2 regions of the Brevibacillus sp. FSL L8-0520 genome follow, and region 1 is predicted to be linked to the other one. Evidence: predicted binding sites of a transcription regulator. Region 1 holds the regulator's gene; the other holds the start of a gene.
What was found. The regulator LexA, encoded in region 1, represses DNA repair genes until DNA is damaged. The targets are predictions, from matches to a motif close to CGAACATATGTTCG.
Positions count from the first base shown of each region.

Region 2: NSQ24_RS09930 (DNA polymerase IV) is a predicted target of LexA. The motif match lies at 3,802-3,815, and genes of this name have one in related genera.

Region 1 covers NZ_CP150171.1:3,035,259-3,043,111, reverse strand. The annotation lists gene glnA (type I glutamate--ammonia ligase) at 1-927, shown strand, start outside; gene NSQ24_RS15185 (DUF4269 domain-containing protein) at 1,740-2,333, opposite strand; gene NSQ24_RS15180 (DUF456 family protein) at 2,541-3,026, shown strand; gene lexA (transcriptional repressor LexA) at 3,212-3,835, opposite strand; gene NSQ24_RS15170 (LysM peptidoglycan-binding domain-containing protein) at 3,992-4,348, shown strand; gene NSQ24_RS15165 (DUF896 domain-containing protein) at 4,429-4,626, shown strand; gene crcB (fluoride efflux transporter CrcB) at 4,719-5,087, shown strand; gene NSQ24_RS15155 (UvrD-helicase domain-containing protein) at 5,291-7,537, shown strand.
Region 2 covers NZ_CP150171.1:1,994,952-2,002,804, forward strand. The annotation lists gene NSQ24_RS09910 (serine hydrolase) at 1-604, opposite strand, end outside; gene NSQ24_RS09915 (peptide ABC transporter substrate-binding protein) at 715-2,352, shown strand; gene NSQ24_RS09920 (gamma-glutamyl-gamma-aminobutyrate hydrolase family protein) at 2,368-3,102, shown strand; gene NSQ24_RS09925 (peroxiredoxin) at 3,173-3,613, shown strand; gene NSQ24_RS09930 (DNA polymerase IV) at 3,828-4,880, shown strand; gene NSQ24_RS09935 (hypothetical protein) at 4,906-5,091, shown strand; gene NSQ24_RS09940 (hypothetical protein) at 5,194-5,367, shown strand; gene NSQ24_RS09945 (hypothetical protein) at 5,423-5,593, shown strand; gene NSQ24_RS09950 (YqeG family HAD IIIA-type phosphatase) at 5,721-6,245, shown strand; gene yqeH (ribosome biogenesis GTPase YqeH) at 6,242-7,360, shown strand; gene NSQ24_RS09960 (shikimate dehydrogenase) at 7,421-7,853, shown strand, end outside.

The DNA of each region.
Region 1 (7,853 bases):
CTGTTCAAGATGGATGACAAAGGCGAGCCGACCTTGGATTTGAACGACCAGGGCGGATACTTTGATTTCGCTCCGCTCGATCTGGGTGAAAACTGCCGCCGTGACATCGTTCTCACGCTGGAGAGAATGGGATTTGAGGTGGAAGCATCCCATCACGAAACTGCGCCTGGCCAACACGAAGTCGACTTCAAATACGCAGATGCCATCCAAGCTGCGGACCAGATTCTCACGTTTAAACTGGTGGTGAAAACGATCGCACGCAAGCACGGATTGCACGCAACGTTCATGCCCAAGCCGATGTATGGTGTCGCCGGCTCCGGCATGCACACCCACCAGTCTCTCTTCATCGGGGAGAAAAACGCATTTTTTGACGACAAGGATACCCTCGGCCTGAGCAAAACGGCGAAGCAATACTTGGCCGGTATTCTGAAGCACGCCCGCGGTTTTGCCGCCATCACCAATCCGCTGGTGAACTCCTACAAGCGCCTCGTACCGGGCTATGAAGCTCCTTGCTATGTAGCATGGTCGGCGAAAAACCGCTCTCCGCTTGTACGGATTCCGGCATCTCGCGGTATGAGCACCCGGATTGAGGTTCGCAACCCGGACCCTGCCGCCAACCCATATCTGGCTCTCGCCGTGATGCTGAAAGCAGGTCTTGACGGAATCAAGAACAAGCTTGAGCTGCCGCCGGCTGTCGATCGCAATATCTACATCATGAACGAGGCTGAGCGTGAAGCAGCGGGCATCGCCAGCTTGCCGGCTACCTTGAAGGACGCGATCGAATGCCTGAAGGCCGATCCGGTCATCTGCGAAGCGCTTGGCGAACACGCACTGATGCACTTCGTCGACGCGAAGGAAATCGAGTGGGATATGTTCCGCACCCGTGTAACGGAGTGGGAGCGCGAGCAGTATATGAATACGTATTAATATTTAGGGGAAAGAGTATTTGTATTTCTTTGGACCCTAAAAAGAAACAAAACTTGTTTAGTTTAATCTTAACTAGGTTTCAGCTTTATAAGTTAGATACGCCTTAAAGTAGATGGGAAACTTGCTTTCCTATTAACTTTAAGGCTTTTTTTATGAATTTATTTGACTAAAGTTGGATGGGATGCTGCTAATAAAGATAAACCCCCTTTACAATGCAAAATTTAGAACAAAATACCTAAAATATGTTTACAGATGTGTATATTAATGGTTAAATAAAAAATTATTAACATATTATTTGAGGGTTGGGTTTAATGAAATGCGGACTTAACCCAGCGTATGCACACTAACTCGGGTTTTTACAAAAATGATCATTTCTTTTCTGAAGTCCGTTTAAGAAATGATTATTGATAATAACGAGGTGATATTATTAAAAAAATTGCGATTTCCATTGTGTTGTCGACAATGATGATGATTTGGGTTTTTATTTTTATGATCTCAGATCTAATTCAACAATTGGATTTTGGGCCAAACAAAATTGTAATTACTGATTATCGAGTTCCAGGATTCTTTGAACCCGTTTGGCTTCCCATTTATGTTGGATTCGTGTACATTTTATATCAGTCTCTTAAAAAAAATCATGATTTGCCGTCTTCAACTGAAATCTAACCAATAAAAGGTAAAACGACAAATCTAGCAATCCAAAAAAGATGACTTCCGAAGTATCCAGAAGTCATCTTAATTTTATGCCCGCATAAGGACACACAAGTTGTCTGAGTTTACCATTATTCGTATTTCCGGTTTACGGCCGGCGTTTAGGTCGGTTTATTTGCCATCACTTGCTTAAGCTGTTCATTCGAATATCTTTCCAATTCAAGTAAAGCCTGATAAGGATCATCTCCGACAATCCCGTAATACAGAGCGAAAGCAGGCTCCGTTTTCAGCCCCCGTTCTTTCAAAGCCCGAATCTCTTTTGCTGCTTCTTGCCCAGACAGCTGGAGCAGCCGTGCTTCGATCATCATATGCCGGTAGGCGTTTTGCTCTGTGACAGGAATCGGTTGAGCAAAACACTCCAATTGAAAACCGCGATACCAAAAGGAAGCAGTCGCCGTAGGGATGTTGCGGATTTCTCGGCGGTCTTGTGTGAAATGGTCCAAATGCCCGTATTTTTCTTTCAACACATGGCCAAACCGATCCAGGTCGGCTGTCGTACAGATCAAATCAAGATCGCTGTCCTCAACATCAATATCGAGGGGGATCGTTCCGCACAGAACCGGTTGATACTCTTTGAGCCCATCAAAGATTCCCAAGCTGTCGAGGACTGCCCAGGCTTCCCGCTGCCGAGGGGTTCCTTTTTTCAGGTAGGAAGGGTCAAACCAATCTCGCTTCGTTTGAGAATGCATAGCCATTTTCTGTCCTTTCAGATTATCTTTCTTTTATTTGCAACTCTGCAGGGGAACAATGAGGGACGAGACCATCTATGTTCCGATTCGACGTTTGGCTTTACGACTCGCAGAAGAACCGAGTATATACAGGTTTCTGTCAAAATGTAGCGAGTCGATGGAAACGAAAACCGCACTTTATCGTATACCCTATACAGAAGGGAGTGTCAATGGATGGAGATCTTGTTGTGGATCGTGATAGCGGCCTTGTTTATCCTCAGTATTGCCGGAATCTTTTTGCCGGTCATTCCTGATACGATTTTATTGTGGGGCGGATTCTTGCTGTATCACTTTTTTATTGCTGATCCGGGTGCCGGACTTCCGGCCTCCTTCTGGTGGGGAATGGCGGTCTTAAGTGTTCTTCTCTACGGTGCGGATTTACTCACCAACATGTACTTTGTCAAGAAGTACGGGGGCTCCAAAGCGTCATCGTGGGCAGCTGCACTGGGGATTTTGCTCGGGGTGATTTTGTTCCCCCCATTTGGCATGCTGATCATGCCGTTCGTGCTGGTCGTTCTGGTGGAAATGCTGATCCAAAAGCAGCCGTTTGAACGGGCTGTTAAAGCGGGAGTGGGTTCGCTCATCGGTTTTTTGGGCAGTGTGGTCGTAAAAGTTGTTCTTCAGGTAGTGATGATCATCTGGTTCTTTGTCGCACTGTAAGTGGGATTCGTAGGAGAAGGACCGATCAAAGAATCGAAGGAAATGAAAAGAAGAGGCGTCCGCGAGGCAATCGCGAACGCCTTTTTTGCTGTCAGGGTGGAAAAGGAAAGCTTGTCGTAGTCGATTGCGTTTTTCAAAGAGTCCGCCATAAGGCATGGCTCATCCAAGCAACGAAATCTCTTATTCTAGTGAATCAAGCGGTACACGCCAATCACTTTCCCCAGAATCGTTACAGAATCCAGAATAATCGGCTCCAATGTCGCGTTTTCAGGCTGCAGCCGGAAATGGTTCTTTTCCTTGAAGAAACGCTTCACGGTTGCCTCGTCCTCTTCAGTCATGGCGACGACGATATCACCGTTATTGGCCACATTCTGCTGGCGAACGATCACGTAGTCTCCATCCAGGATGCCAGCCTCGATCATACTGTCTCCGGACACGCGCAGCATGTACACCTTGTCCGATGTCACGATGCTGTCAGGGAGTGGGAAGTAATCCTCCACCTGCTCGACAGCAGTGATCGGCTGACCCGCAGTCACCTTTCCGATCACCGGTACGCGTACAACAGATACGTCAAAGTCGTCTTGAAAGCGCTCCTCTTCTTTCAGCAGCTCAATCGCGCGGGGCTTGGTAGGATCGCGGCGGATGAGCCCCTTTTTTTCCAACCTGGCCAGATGGCCGTGAACAGTTGAACTGGATGCCAGACCGACAGCCTCCCCGATTTCACGGACAGATGGGGGATAACCCTTGTCCCTTACTTCTTTGCGGATGAAATCGATGATGGCTTGCTGTCTATTGGATAGCTTGGACATAGACCACACCTCTATCTTCTCGAACATGTTTTCTATATTATACCATGGGATCCTGCGTTCGACAAACATAAGTTCGTTTTTTTCTTGACATGAACAAGTGTTCGCATTATGATGAGAACAAGAAGATAGAACGTACGTTTGCAGGGGGATGAAATAATGAGTACAATGACTGTATCTAATCGCTTCGCCAAAGAAGAAAGAAAAACTGCTCGTTTTGGCATTACGCGTGGACAGGCCATTCTGTTTTTTGCCGCTTTCACTCTCTTTTTTTACACTTTGACAGAACTAGTGTTCGCTTCTGGGGATCATACGGTACAACAAGCTCAAATGATCCAACCAGTAAAGGAAATCGTCGTCCAACCGGGAGACAGCTTGTGGGAGCTGGCGGTCACCTACAAGAGTGACCCGAAAATGGATGTTCGCGATATGGTATATGCGATTCAAAAATTGAACAAGCTGGAAAGTGCCATTATTTATCCAGGCCAATCGATTCAAATTCCTGTCGGGAATTGACAAGCTGCAGCTTTCCCTTGCTTCGTTGCCGAGATGTGATATAATAGAGCGGCATTCATTGAAAGCGAGGGGAAACGGCTTTGGTATCAGACGCGGAAATCAAACGGATCAACGAGTTGGCCAAAAAATCTCGTGAAGCCGGGTTGACTGAAGAGGAAAAACAGGAACAGAAAAAACTGCGGCAAAAATACATTGATGCTGTGAAAATGTCGCTTCGCTCCAATCTCGAATCGATCCGCTACGTGGAAGACCTCGAGGATAACAACCCCAAACACTAAAACGCACCATTTGACATAAAAAGAAGACATCCATGCTTTTTGCCTGGATGTCTTTTTGTTCCATACAAAAAAGGAGAGAAGGGGGGATTGCCATGATGGCATGGCTGGCTGTTGCCGTAGGAGGAGCCGTCGGTTCATTGCTACGCTATGGTCTCGGTCTCGCAATGAACCAACCCGGATTGCCGGCGGGGACATGGCTGGCCAATGTCTCCGGTTCTTTTCTCATCGGACTGCTCTATGCGTGGGGAAAGGAAAAAGGATTGATGTCTTTGGAGATGTACCTTCTGTTTACAACCGGGCTGATGGGGGGATTTACTACGTTCTCTACCTTTTCGCTTGAGGTGGTAAGCTTCATCGGAGATGGGCAGATCGGCAGAGGGCTGTTCTATGCAGGCGCCAGTGTTTTGGCCGGCCTTCTTGCTTGCGGTTCAGGGATCTGGATCGGCAGACAAGTGTGGTAAACAGGCAAGATATAGCGGGATAAGACGGGCAGGCGTCAACGAGAACAAAAGAGAGCCAATCCGGAAGCAACATCAAATCAAAGAAGAGGGCATTGGAAGGCTACGAGGAAACAAAGAAGAGCCCGTGCCCGGAAACCATGTGGAAATAAAACCGGACTTCTCCTTGCGATGCTGAACCTGACAATTTGGAAAGGAGGATATAAATGACTGTACAGCACCCGGACTACGAGCATGAACAGAAGAGACTCGATGAAACACGCTCTATTATCCAAAAGGAAGTGGACACTCTTCGGAAAGAGGTTAAAGAGATTACGGACGATTATGTGAAACAGGTCGTCAACTACAAAAAAGGAAAAGAGCTTCGCTACCTTGAGGACCAAGGACTGGAAAAGCCGTATTTTGGACGAGTGGACTTCCTGAAAGACGAGACATACGAGTTGGACAGCGTATACATAGGAAAGAGGGGCATCGTTCGGAGCGACACATTCGATTCAATTGTCGTTGACTGGCGTGCTCCCATTGCCAGTTTATATTACAGCGGCGAGAGCAAGGATGCGTACTTCCGCAGCGGCAGGGAGATTGTGCGAGGCGAAGTCCGCCTGAAGCGAAATTTTGCCATTGAGGACGGGAAGATTACAGGGATATACGATGGAGCGCTCAAAGAGACGATTCATCGCGAAGTTGGCCATCCGGATGAATTTTTGCAGGAAGGGTACATCGATGAGTTCCTGGCAGCCAACCTGAATCAGACGAACGACAGCAGATTGAAGGATATCGTAGCGACGATCCAGTCGGAGCAGAATGACATTATTCGAGCAGACAAGGATCGCCCGGTTGTCGTTCAAGGGGTGGCCGGAAGCGGCAAGACGACGATTGCGCTGCACCGGCTCTCCTATTTGATCTACAATTATCAGGACTCGATGATGTCAAAGAGGTTTATGGTTTTTGCACCAAACCGGTTGTTCCTTACGTACATTTCAGAGGTTCTTCCCGAATTGGGAGTGGATGACGTTCAGCAGGCGACATTCCTGGATTGGGCTTCCAAGCTGGTCAAGTCCATCCTTCCAAAAGGCTGGCGGATTCTGGACCCGCACAAGCCCCTTCAGTTGTTCTTTGAACAAGGACAGAGCGATGCCGAGCGTCGGACGGTGCTGCATCGTCTTCGGTTCAAGGGCTCGCTCGCTTTCCGGGATGTACTCCAGCAATATTTGCTGTTTGTAGCGGAAAACAGGGTAGCCTACAAAAAATTAAGCTTTGTCTACAACAGAACCAAACATGTTTTTACGATTCCGGGTGAGACCATCCGTCAGCTTTTTGCCGAACAATATGCCCATCTGCCATATCGTCGGCGAATGGAAGCCGTTCGAAAGCACGTTAAGCAGGACATCAATAAACAGTTGTTCGCCCATCTGCGAGAGAAGCGAATTGATCTGGATAAGCAAGCGTTGGCTAAATATGAGAAAATGATTGATCAGCTTCTGGACAAATACTTTTCCATTTTTCCTGAACTGGATGTCTTCTCGTCGTACCGCGAAATGTTGACCGACACAGCTTTATTGAAAGAGCTGACAAAAGGGGAAGTCAATGGCGAGGATATCGAGGATATTTGCCGGTCGTCTGCAGAGATATTCGAAGCGGAGCGGATCGAGCCAGAAGACGTTGCGCCGCTGATCTATCTGCGGCATCTGATCGAAGGATTGGAGCAGGCCGACCACTTTGACCACAGTGTCGTTGATGAAGCACAGGATCTCAGTGCGTTGGAAATTGCGGTGATCGGGCTTGTGACAAAGAGACATTCTTTGACGGTAGTGGGAGATATCGCGCAGGGCATCCATGCATACAGGGGATTGCAATCGTGGGAAGAACTGTTGGAGGGAGTTTTTCAGCAGCCGCGGGGGGTTTACTACACACTCGCGCAGAGCTACCGTTCCACAATCGAAATTATGAAATGTGCCAACGAGGTACTGCGAAAGATAAACCTGCCGGAGACGATTATGGCCAAACCGGTATTGCGGCATGGGGAAAAGCCTTTGTTGGCATCATGGGACGGGAAAGAACTGCCGGTTAAAAATCTGGTCCAGCTTGTAAATGATTATCGGCAAGAGGGCTTTCAATCCATCGCGATCGTAGCCAAAACAGCCGAGGCCAGCAAAAAAGCATACAAGTCATTGAAGGCCTCCATCGAAGGACTGAAGCTGCTGGGAAGCAAGGATACCCAATTCCCGGGCGGTGTCGTAGTAATGCCAGCTTATTTGACCAAGGGGCTGCAATTTGATGTGGTCATCTTGTTGAATATCGAGGAGTACTTGGACAATGAGTGGGATACAAAGCTCCTGTATGTAGCCATGACCAGACCCGTACATCGGCTTTTCATGATTCATCAGGAAGACAGGATGAGTCCGCTCTTTGCTGACGTGCCACCTGAGTTGTACGAGAAGAGATCTTTGTAAAGAAAAAAGTCTTGCAATAAAGAAGAAGGCTTTGTAACGAAAATAACGGCTTGCAACGAACAAGAGACTTTGGTAACGAAATAAGGTCCTGCAGCGAAAACGAGAACTCCGAAAGATGGGAAAGGCCCTGGAACAAAAAAGAGCTCTAGACCCAAATAGAGTTTTGCAACAATTGTATAGAGTCCATTACAAAAAAGAGACATCGACAAGATGTCTCTTTTTTTGGTTCCTAGCAGCTTTTACAAAAACAGCTTTTTCCCAAAACAATTCATTCTCAAGAAAACCCCGCTGATGACTCGCAGCGGGGACAAGGGAG
Region 2 (7,853 bases), 1.0 Mb from region 1:
CCGGATCAGGCAGGTGATAGGGGATGCGGTCGCGATGCTGCTGTCTTTTCATGATGTTGATCATGTGGAGGCAACTGTTGTACGAGATGATTTTTCCTGTAGCCAAATGGCGAAGGTGGCTGCCAAGATCTGCCGCGGTCACCTCATTGTAGCCTTCCAGCTCCGCAGGGACGATCATCAGCTTGTTGTGAAACTGGCTGTTGACCATTCCTGTTTTGTTCATGACAGAACGGATCGCCTCAGCCCCGACAAGATCGATGAGCATATTGGTTGCCGTGTTGTCACTCTGAATGATCATCAGGGTTGTCAGATCGTAAATGCTCCACTTTGTGCCTGGCGTCATATGCTGCAGAATGCCTGCTCCGCCGACCTGATCCTCTTGTCTGAGAGTCAGTTTGTCTTCGAGAGCAAACTTGCCTGCGTAGGCTTCAGCAAACACAGCGGCCATGATCGGGACTTTGATTACGCTGGCGGCGTAAAAGCGGTCATCATGACCCTTGCCCCAGATTTCGTTTGTCTGTAAATCTTCGAGGTAGATTCCCCACTGCCCGCCACTCTTCTCAAGCAATGTGCTGAGAGCATTTTCCAATGACGCTAACATCATGACCAGCTCCTTTATCACTTTACATAGTTGTAGACAAAATTTTCGTAAGATAATATTATTTAATCATGCATCGTATAATCAAGAAAAAAAGTTTCAAGAGGGGGTTTTCCATGAAAGCGCTTCAAAAGATGTCGCTCTGTTTTGTGATGCTAAGCAGTCTGGCCTTTGCGGGCTGTGGGGGACAAGCGAGTCAGCCTGCAGAACAAAAGCCTGCGGAGACACCGGCAGCACAAGAACAAGCAGCAGCACCACAGGAGATGCGGATCAACCTGAATACGGGAGAACCAAATACAATCGATCCGGGCTTGGCTGAGGACATTCCTTCCATGTCGATTACCCGCGCCGCTTTTGACGGTTTGCTTCGTCTTGACGTAGACGGCAAGATCAAGGAATCGGTCGCGGAAAAATACGAGGTTTCCCCGGATGGCCTGACCTACACCTTCCATCTGCGTGATTCAAAATGGTCCAACGGCGACCCTGTGACGGCCCATGACTTCGAGTACGCCTGGAAGCGCGTTCTCAACCCCGAGACAGCATCCGGTTACGCCTATCAGATGTACTACCTGAAAAACGGCGAGGCGTACAATGCCAAAAAGGCAAAAGCGGAGGATGTTGGCGTCAAAGCTGCGGATGAGAAAACATTGGTAGTCACCCTGGAAAACCCGGCTCCGTTTTTCCCGCAGCTTGTGGCCTCCGTCACCTACTTTCCTGTAAACAAAAAAGTTGTCGAGGGCAACAAGGATTGGGCGGCAAAACCTGAAACCTACATAGGGAATGGGCCGTTCGTCCTCAAGAAGTGGGAGCACAAATCTTTGATCGAATTGGAAAAAAATGAAAACTATTGGGATAAAGATCGTGTGAAGCTGTCCAAGCTGACCGTCAACATGATCGAGGACGCCAATACCGAACTGGCGATGTTTGAAAAGGGCGAGCTCGACTGGGCGGGTTCTCCGCTGGGCGACCTGCCGCTCGACGCGCTCGATTCCTTGAAGGACTCCGGCAAAATGCAGTCGCAGGCGACCGCTGGAACGTACTGGTACATCTTCAACACGACGAAGCCTCCGTTCAACAACAAGCACATTCGTCAGGCGTTCGCTTACGCCGTTAACCGCCAGGAAATTGCCGACAGCGTCGTTCCGTACAAGAGCACGCCTGCCCTGGGCATCCTGCCTCCGACGATGGCCTTCAAACCGGAAGGCTACTTTAAGGACAACGATGTTGAAAAGGCAAAAGAACTGTTGGCACAGGGCATGAAGGAGCTCGGTATCAGCGAGCTGCCTGAGTTGACCCTCGCCTACAATACGACAGAAGTGAACCAACGCATTGCGACGGTTATTCAGGATCAGTGGAGAAAAGCGTTCGGCATCGAAGTGAAGCTGGTAAACAAAGAGAACAAGGTTCACCGTGAACAGATGAAAGCGGGCAACTTCGATATCGGCCGGGCGAGCTGGATTGGCGACTTTAACGATCCGATCAACTTCCTGGAAGTGTTCAAAGGCGGTCTGAACACGTCCAAATGGGAACACAAGGAGTTCCTTGATATGCTGGCTAAGTCCGCCACAGAAGGAGACGAAGCCAAACGCAACGTGAGCCTGAAGAGGGCCGATGCCATTGTAATGGATGAAATGCCCGCCTTGCCGATCTACTACTTCACGTACACATGGGTAAAGCAGGACAGTGTAAAAGATGTCGTCATTGACGCATTGGGCTTCATCGACTTCAAATACGCATCGAATGAAAAGAAATAGCAGGGAGTGACTTTCGTGCAACCGATTATTGGCGTGGCATGTACCAAGATGTTCTTTCCAAACAACAACCTTGATCAGTATTTCTATGTCGGCTCCGGATATGTGGACGGCGTAGCCCGTACTGGCGGCGTTCCGTACATTTTTCCGCTCTTGACAGTGAAGGATGCTCCTTTTCGGGCCATGATTGAATCGCTGGACGGTTTGATCCTGACGGGTGGAGATGATCCGGCACCGCATTTGTACGGGGAAGAGCCGTTGCAAGGTTTGGGTGAGGTAGAGTACGAGAGGGACCTGGCAGAGCTGGAAGTGATCAGACTGGCGCTGGAAATGAAAAAGCCTATCCTCGGTATTTGCCGCGGCATGCAGATTCTCAATGTGGCCGCAGGCGGAACTTTGATACAGGATATTCCGAGTCAGGTGCCGGGCGCGTTCCAGCACGCTCAAAAAGGTTCCCGCCAATACGGAGCGCACAAAGTGACACTGCAACCAGGCGTCGTCGCAGAGGCGCTGGGCAAAACAGAGATTCTCGTCAATACTTCCCACCATCAGGCGGTGAAAGACGTAGCTCCCGGGTTTCGGGCGACAGGAGTCGCGGCTGACGGGGTGATTGAGGCTATCGAGAGCCTCGACGGGCTGCATGTAGGGCTGCAATGGCATCCAGAGCGGATGTGGGCCCATGATGACAATATGCTGAAAATAGCGGAAGCCTTTGTGGGCAAATGCAAGCAATTGAAAATGCAATCGCTGTAAAAAAGGACCGCTCTCCCATTTTATGGGGGGCGGTCCTTTTTGTCTGGTATACTGGAGTGGGGGTGTCGCGATGCTGACAGTCGGAACGAAAGCGCCTTTGTTTGCTGCCGAGAGCACAAAGGGGCGGATCGACCTTCAAACGTTTATCGGAAAGAAAAAAATAGTCCTCATTTTTTATCCGGGAGATGACACGCCTGTCTGCACAAAGCAGCTATGCGCGATCCGCGATCGGTACAGTGATCTGGAAGCGGCTGATGCGGTTGTTATCGGAATCAATCCGGCCGACCTGACGAGCCACCGGGCTTTTTCAGGCAAGTTCGGATACGATTTTCCCTTGATTGCCGACGGGGACCATGCCATACGAAAAGCATACGGGGTAGGAAAGGTTCTCGGATTTTTATTCCAACAACGGATTGTATACATCATTGATAAGCACGGAATGATTGCCTATGCGAGAAAAGGAAATCCTGCAGTAACGGAACTGCTCCAGGTTGTGAACAATATCCCGTAAACGATCACAGCGATAATGAACAACACGAATAGTAGCCAGGATAGAGGGAACGCCGTTCGGATAGAGTAAAAGCCACTCGGATCGAGCAAAGCTACTCCCGTTAACACCGAACCGCTGACAATTAAGGGAGCAAGGCAGGAAGGAACGCATGCTTGCAACCGGTCAAAGAAGCGGCGATAATAGGGATGAGAATGTATGTTTGGTGGTCATATCGATGAAAAAAATTTTACATGTCGATATCGATGCGTTTTTTGCCAGTGTAGAACAGCTCGACAGGCCCGAATATCGCGGCCTGCCGGTTATTGTAGGCGGCATGAGCAATCGGGGAGTTGTCTCGACGTGCAGCTATGAAGCCAGAAAATATGGTGTTCGTTCGGCGATGCCGGTCGCATTGGCGCGGAAAAAATGTCCTCAGGGGATTTTTCTGCCTGTCCGCTACGAGCGGTACGTGGAGAAGTCGGCAGAGATTCGTGCCATCTTTTCCTCCTTTACGGACCGCTATCAGACAGTTGGGCTCGACGAAGCGTATCTCGACGTATCCGGATATGAAAATGCCGTTCCGATCGCCAAGGAGATCAAACGGCGGATTCGCCGGGAAACCGGTCTTACTTGCAGTGTCGGTCTTTCCTATAATATGTCACTCGCCAAAATTGCCAGTGATCTGAAGAAGCCGGATGCATTCGTGGTGATTCGTCCCGAGCAATCGCTTGATGTTCTCCGGAATTTGCCGATCGGAACACTGCACGGTGTCGGTAAAAAAACGCAGGAGCTTCTTGCGAAAAAAGAAATTCGCACGGTTGAGGATTTTTGGCGGCTTTCCTTGGAGGAAGCTGTGAATATGCTGGGGAAACTTGGTCATGCTTTGTATTTTCGAGCACGCGGAGAGGACGACAGGGAAATCGTAACAGAGCGCTCGCCCAAGTCTTTAAGCAGGGAGACGACACTCGCCTATGATTTGTACCAGCGTGACGAGATCGCCTCGGTAGCCTTCTCGCTTTTGCAGGAGGTTGAGCAGGATATACAAGATGAGGGTGTCATCCCCCGGACGATCACGCTGAAAATCAAGTTTGCTGATTTTACGATCAGAAGCAAGCAGCGGAAAAAAGAGTACGGTGCAGCATGGAGAGATCTGTTGGAAGAACTCCTGGATGCCTTTGATTATAGCCCGGGTGTCCGGCTGGTCGGCGTCGGTTTTTCCAATTTTGCATCGCCCGATGAAGAAAGGTACGAGCAACTCAGCCTGTTTTCATGGAATATGCAATGGTGAGGTTCAGTCGAGAGGAGAATACAAAATGACAGGCGTAAACCGGTTTCATTGCTGCGCCACCTGCGTTCACTTTCGCGTGGAAAAGGAAGCAGGCGGCATTGTCTATCGATGCTCTCGACTCACCTACGAGACCAAACCTACCTATCAATTTCAATGCTGGGAGCCGAAAGAGCAGGTACAGCGGTTGATACAAAGAGAAACGAGAGCCTGAGTTTCTAGCAAAATACGCGAATGATAGGGGAGAAACGTGGCTTCGGGTCAGACAGGTTCGCCATAGTATGTACCATCCTTTGATTGAAAGGGGGTACGAGACATGGCAAAAGCGGCATATAACTTCGGAAAGTGGCCGAAAAAAGGGAAAAGCAAGGTTTTCATCGCGCAAGCTGCAAAAGCCAAATCCCAATTCGGAAATGCAGCAGCGATTAACCAGGCGGATGCAAGCATTTTCCACATCAAGGTCAAGGGAGCGGCGAATGGCCCTCTGTAAGGAGTAGGAAGTAGATTCGTACCGGTACATCTATTCCTGAAGGAGGTGCTTACCTATGCAACGGAACAATGTCAGGACGTACTCGTACAAAGTGGGCAAGAATACCGTCATTGTTGTCAAAATCACGCAGGCGGCAACAGCAAAATCACGTACGGGAAATGCTTTGGCGGCGAATCAGGCCGATGTCACCATTCTTGCAAAAAAACGGCGCAACAACCGGGTTTGACCAATTCGCAGCAGCAAAACGAGAAGGGGCCGCGGGCCTCTTCTTTTTCTTTTGCAAGGGAGTGGCTGATTATGGTATAGTAGGTGCCGAAATCGCGGTTCTCGTACACACTGCTTGGAGGTGCCCCGTGTTTCTTGAAAAGCTGATGCCAGATCAGTACGTGGAGTCGATCCACCATATTGATATAGATCAACTGCGGGAGAAGAAAATCAAGGCTGTCATTACGGATCTGGACAACACTCTGGTGGAGTGGGACAGGCCGTATGCAACGCCGGAAGTGGAACAATGGTTGAAGCGTTTGCGCGATGAAGGGATTCAGGTAACCGTTGTATCCAATAATAACCGCGAGAGGGTAGACAAGTTTTGCACGCCTCTGGGTGTGCGATTTATCTCTGCGGCCCGCAAACCGACCAACCGGGCATTTATGCAAGCGATTGCCGAGATGAACGTAAAGATTCAGGAGACGGTCGTCATCGGTGATCAGTTGTTTACCGATGTGCTGGGCGGCAACCGGCTTGGATTTCATACGATCCTCGTCGTTCCGGTAGCCCAGACGGATGGTTTTTGGACGCGGTTCAACCGCAGGATGGAGCGTATGGCTCTTTATTGGATGCGTAGAAAGGGAATGATTTCGTGGAAGACAAAAGCATGATGGAGCAAAGCTTGGGGACATGTGCAGGATGCGGCATCGCGATCCAGACAGAGGATCAAAAGCGGCCGGGATACGCTCCTGCTTCCGCGCTCAAGCGCGAGACAGTGATTTGCCAACGCTGTTTCCGGATTAAACATTATAATGAAGTAGCTCCTGTAGGAATGGGAGATGACGATTTTCTCCGAATCCTGGATGGGATCGGATCGACGCAAAGTCTCGTCGTCATGGTTGTCGACATTTTTGATTTCCATGGCTCCTGGCTGCGGGGATTGCCTCGTTTTGTCGGGAACAACCCGATATTGCTGGTGGGCAACAAAGTGGATCTTTTGCCCCAAAATATCAATTTGAATCGCGTCCGCAACTGGATGCAGCACGAAGCCAAGGAACGCGGACTCAGGCCGGCCGATGTCGTATTGGTAAGTGCCCAAAAAGGATTGCACATCGATGAGCTTTTGGGACGTATCGGGGAACTGCGCAAGGGACGGGACGTCTACATCGTCGGTGTGACGAATGTCGGCAAATCCACGTTGATCAACCGCATTCTGCACGATTACGGATCGGCTGATCTGGAAATTACGACATCACCGTTTCCGGGGACGACACTGGACAAGATTGAGATTCCATTGGAGGACGGCCGTTCTATTTTCGATACGCCAGGAATTATCAACCGGGATCAGATCGGCCATATGGTGACACCGCAAGACTTGCGGAAAATTACGCCGACCTCTCGAATCAATCCAAAAGTGTATCAATTAAACGATGGCCAGTCCCTCTTCCTCGGCGGTTTGGCCCGGATTGATTTTGTACGCGGCACGCGACAGCCGTTTGTTGTGTATGTAACGAACGATATATACATCCACCGCACGAAGCTGGAGAATGCCGATGAAGTGTTTCAGAAGCACCACGGGGAAATGCTCGCTCCGCCGACAGGCCGTGAAGCCGCAGAACAGCTGCCCGCTTTTGTCAAACATTCGTTTAAAATTCGTCCAACGGGCACAACGGACCTGGTCATTTCGGGTTTGGGCTGGGTGAGCCTTCAGGGTAAAGAAGAGGCATCCGTCGTCGTACACGCTCCGAAGGGCGTCAGTGTAGGCATGCGAAAAGCGTTGATCTGACGCGTTTTGGCTGTCTTGCCATAAGCTAGATAGAGAGAGCAGAGGGGAAGGAACGGCTTCATGATAACAAGCAAAACACATCTGGTTGGTTTGTTCGGTCATCCGGTCTCGCATTCGCAATCGCCGCTCATGCACAACGCCGCTTTTGCAGAAGCGGGATTGGACTATGTATACATGGCTTTTGATGTGGCTCCCGAGCGTCTGTCTGAAGCGGTGGCAGGGATTCGATCACTTGGAATAAAGGGTGTAAATGTGACGATCCCGCACAAGGTGGCGATCATGCCCATGCTTGATGAAATCGATCCGCTTGCAGCGCGCATTGGTGCCGTGAACACAGTAGTAAACCGCGATGGCTATTTGGTCGGCTACAACACAGATGGTCTGGGGTACGTACGCTCACTGGTGGAAACGACAGGGATTACGCTGGAACAACAGACAGTCACCATGCTCGGAGCTGGCGGCGCTGCCCGTGCAGTCGCTTTTACGCTGGCGG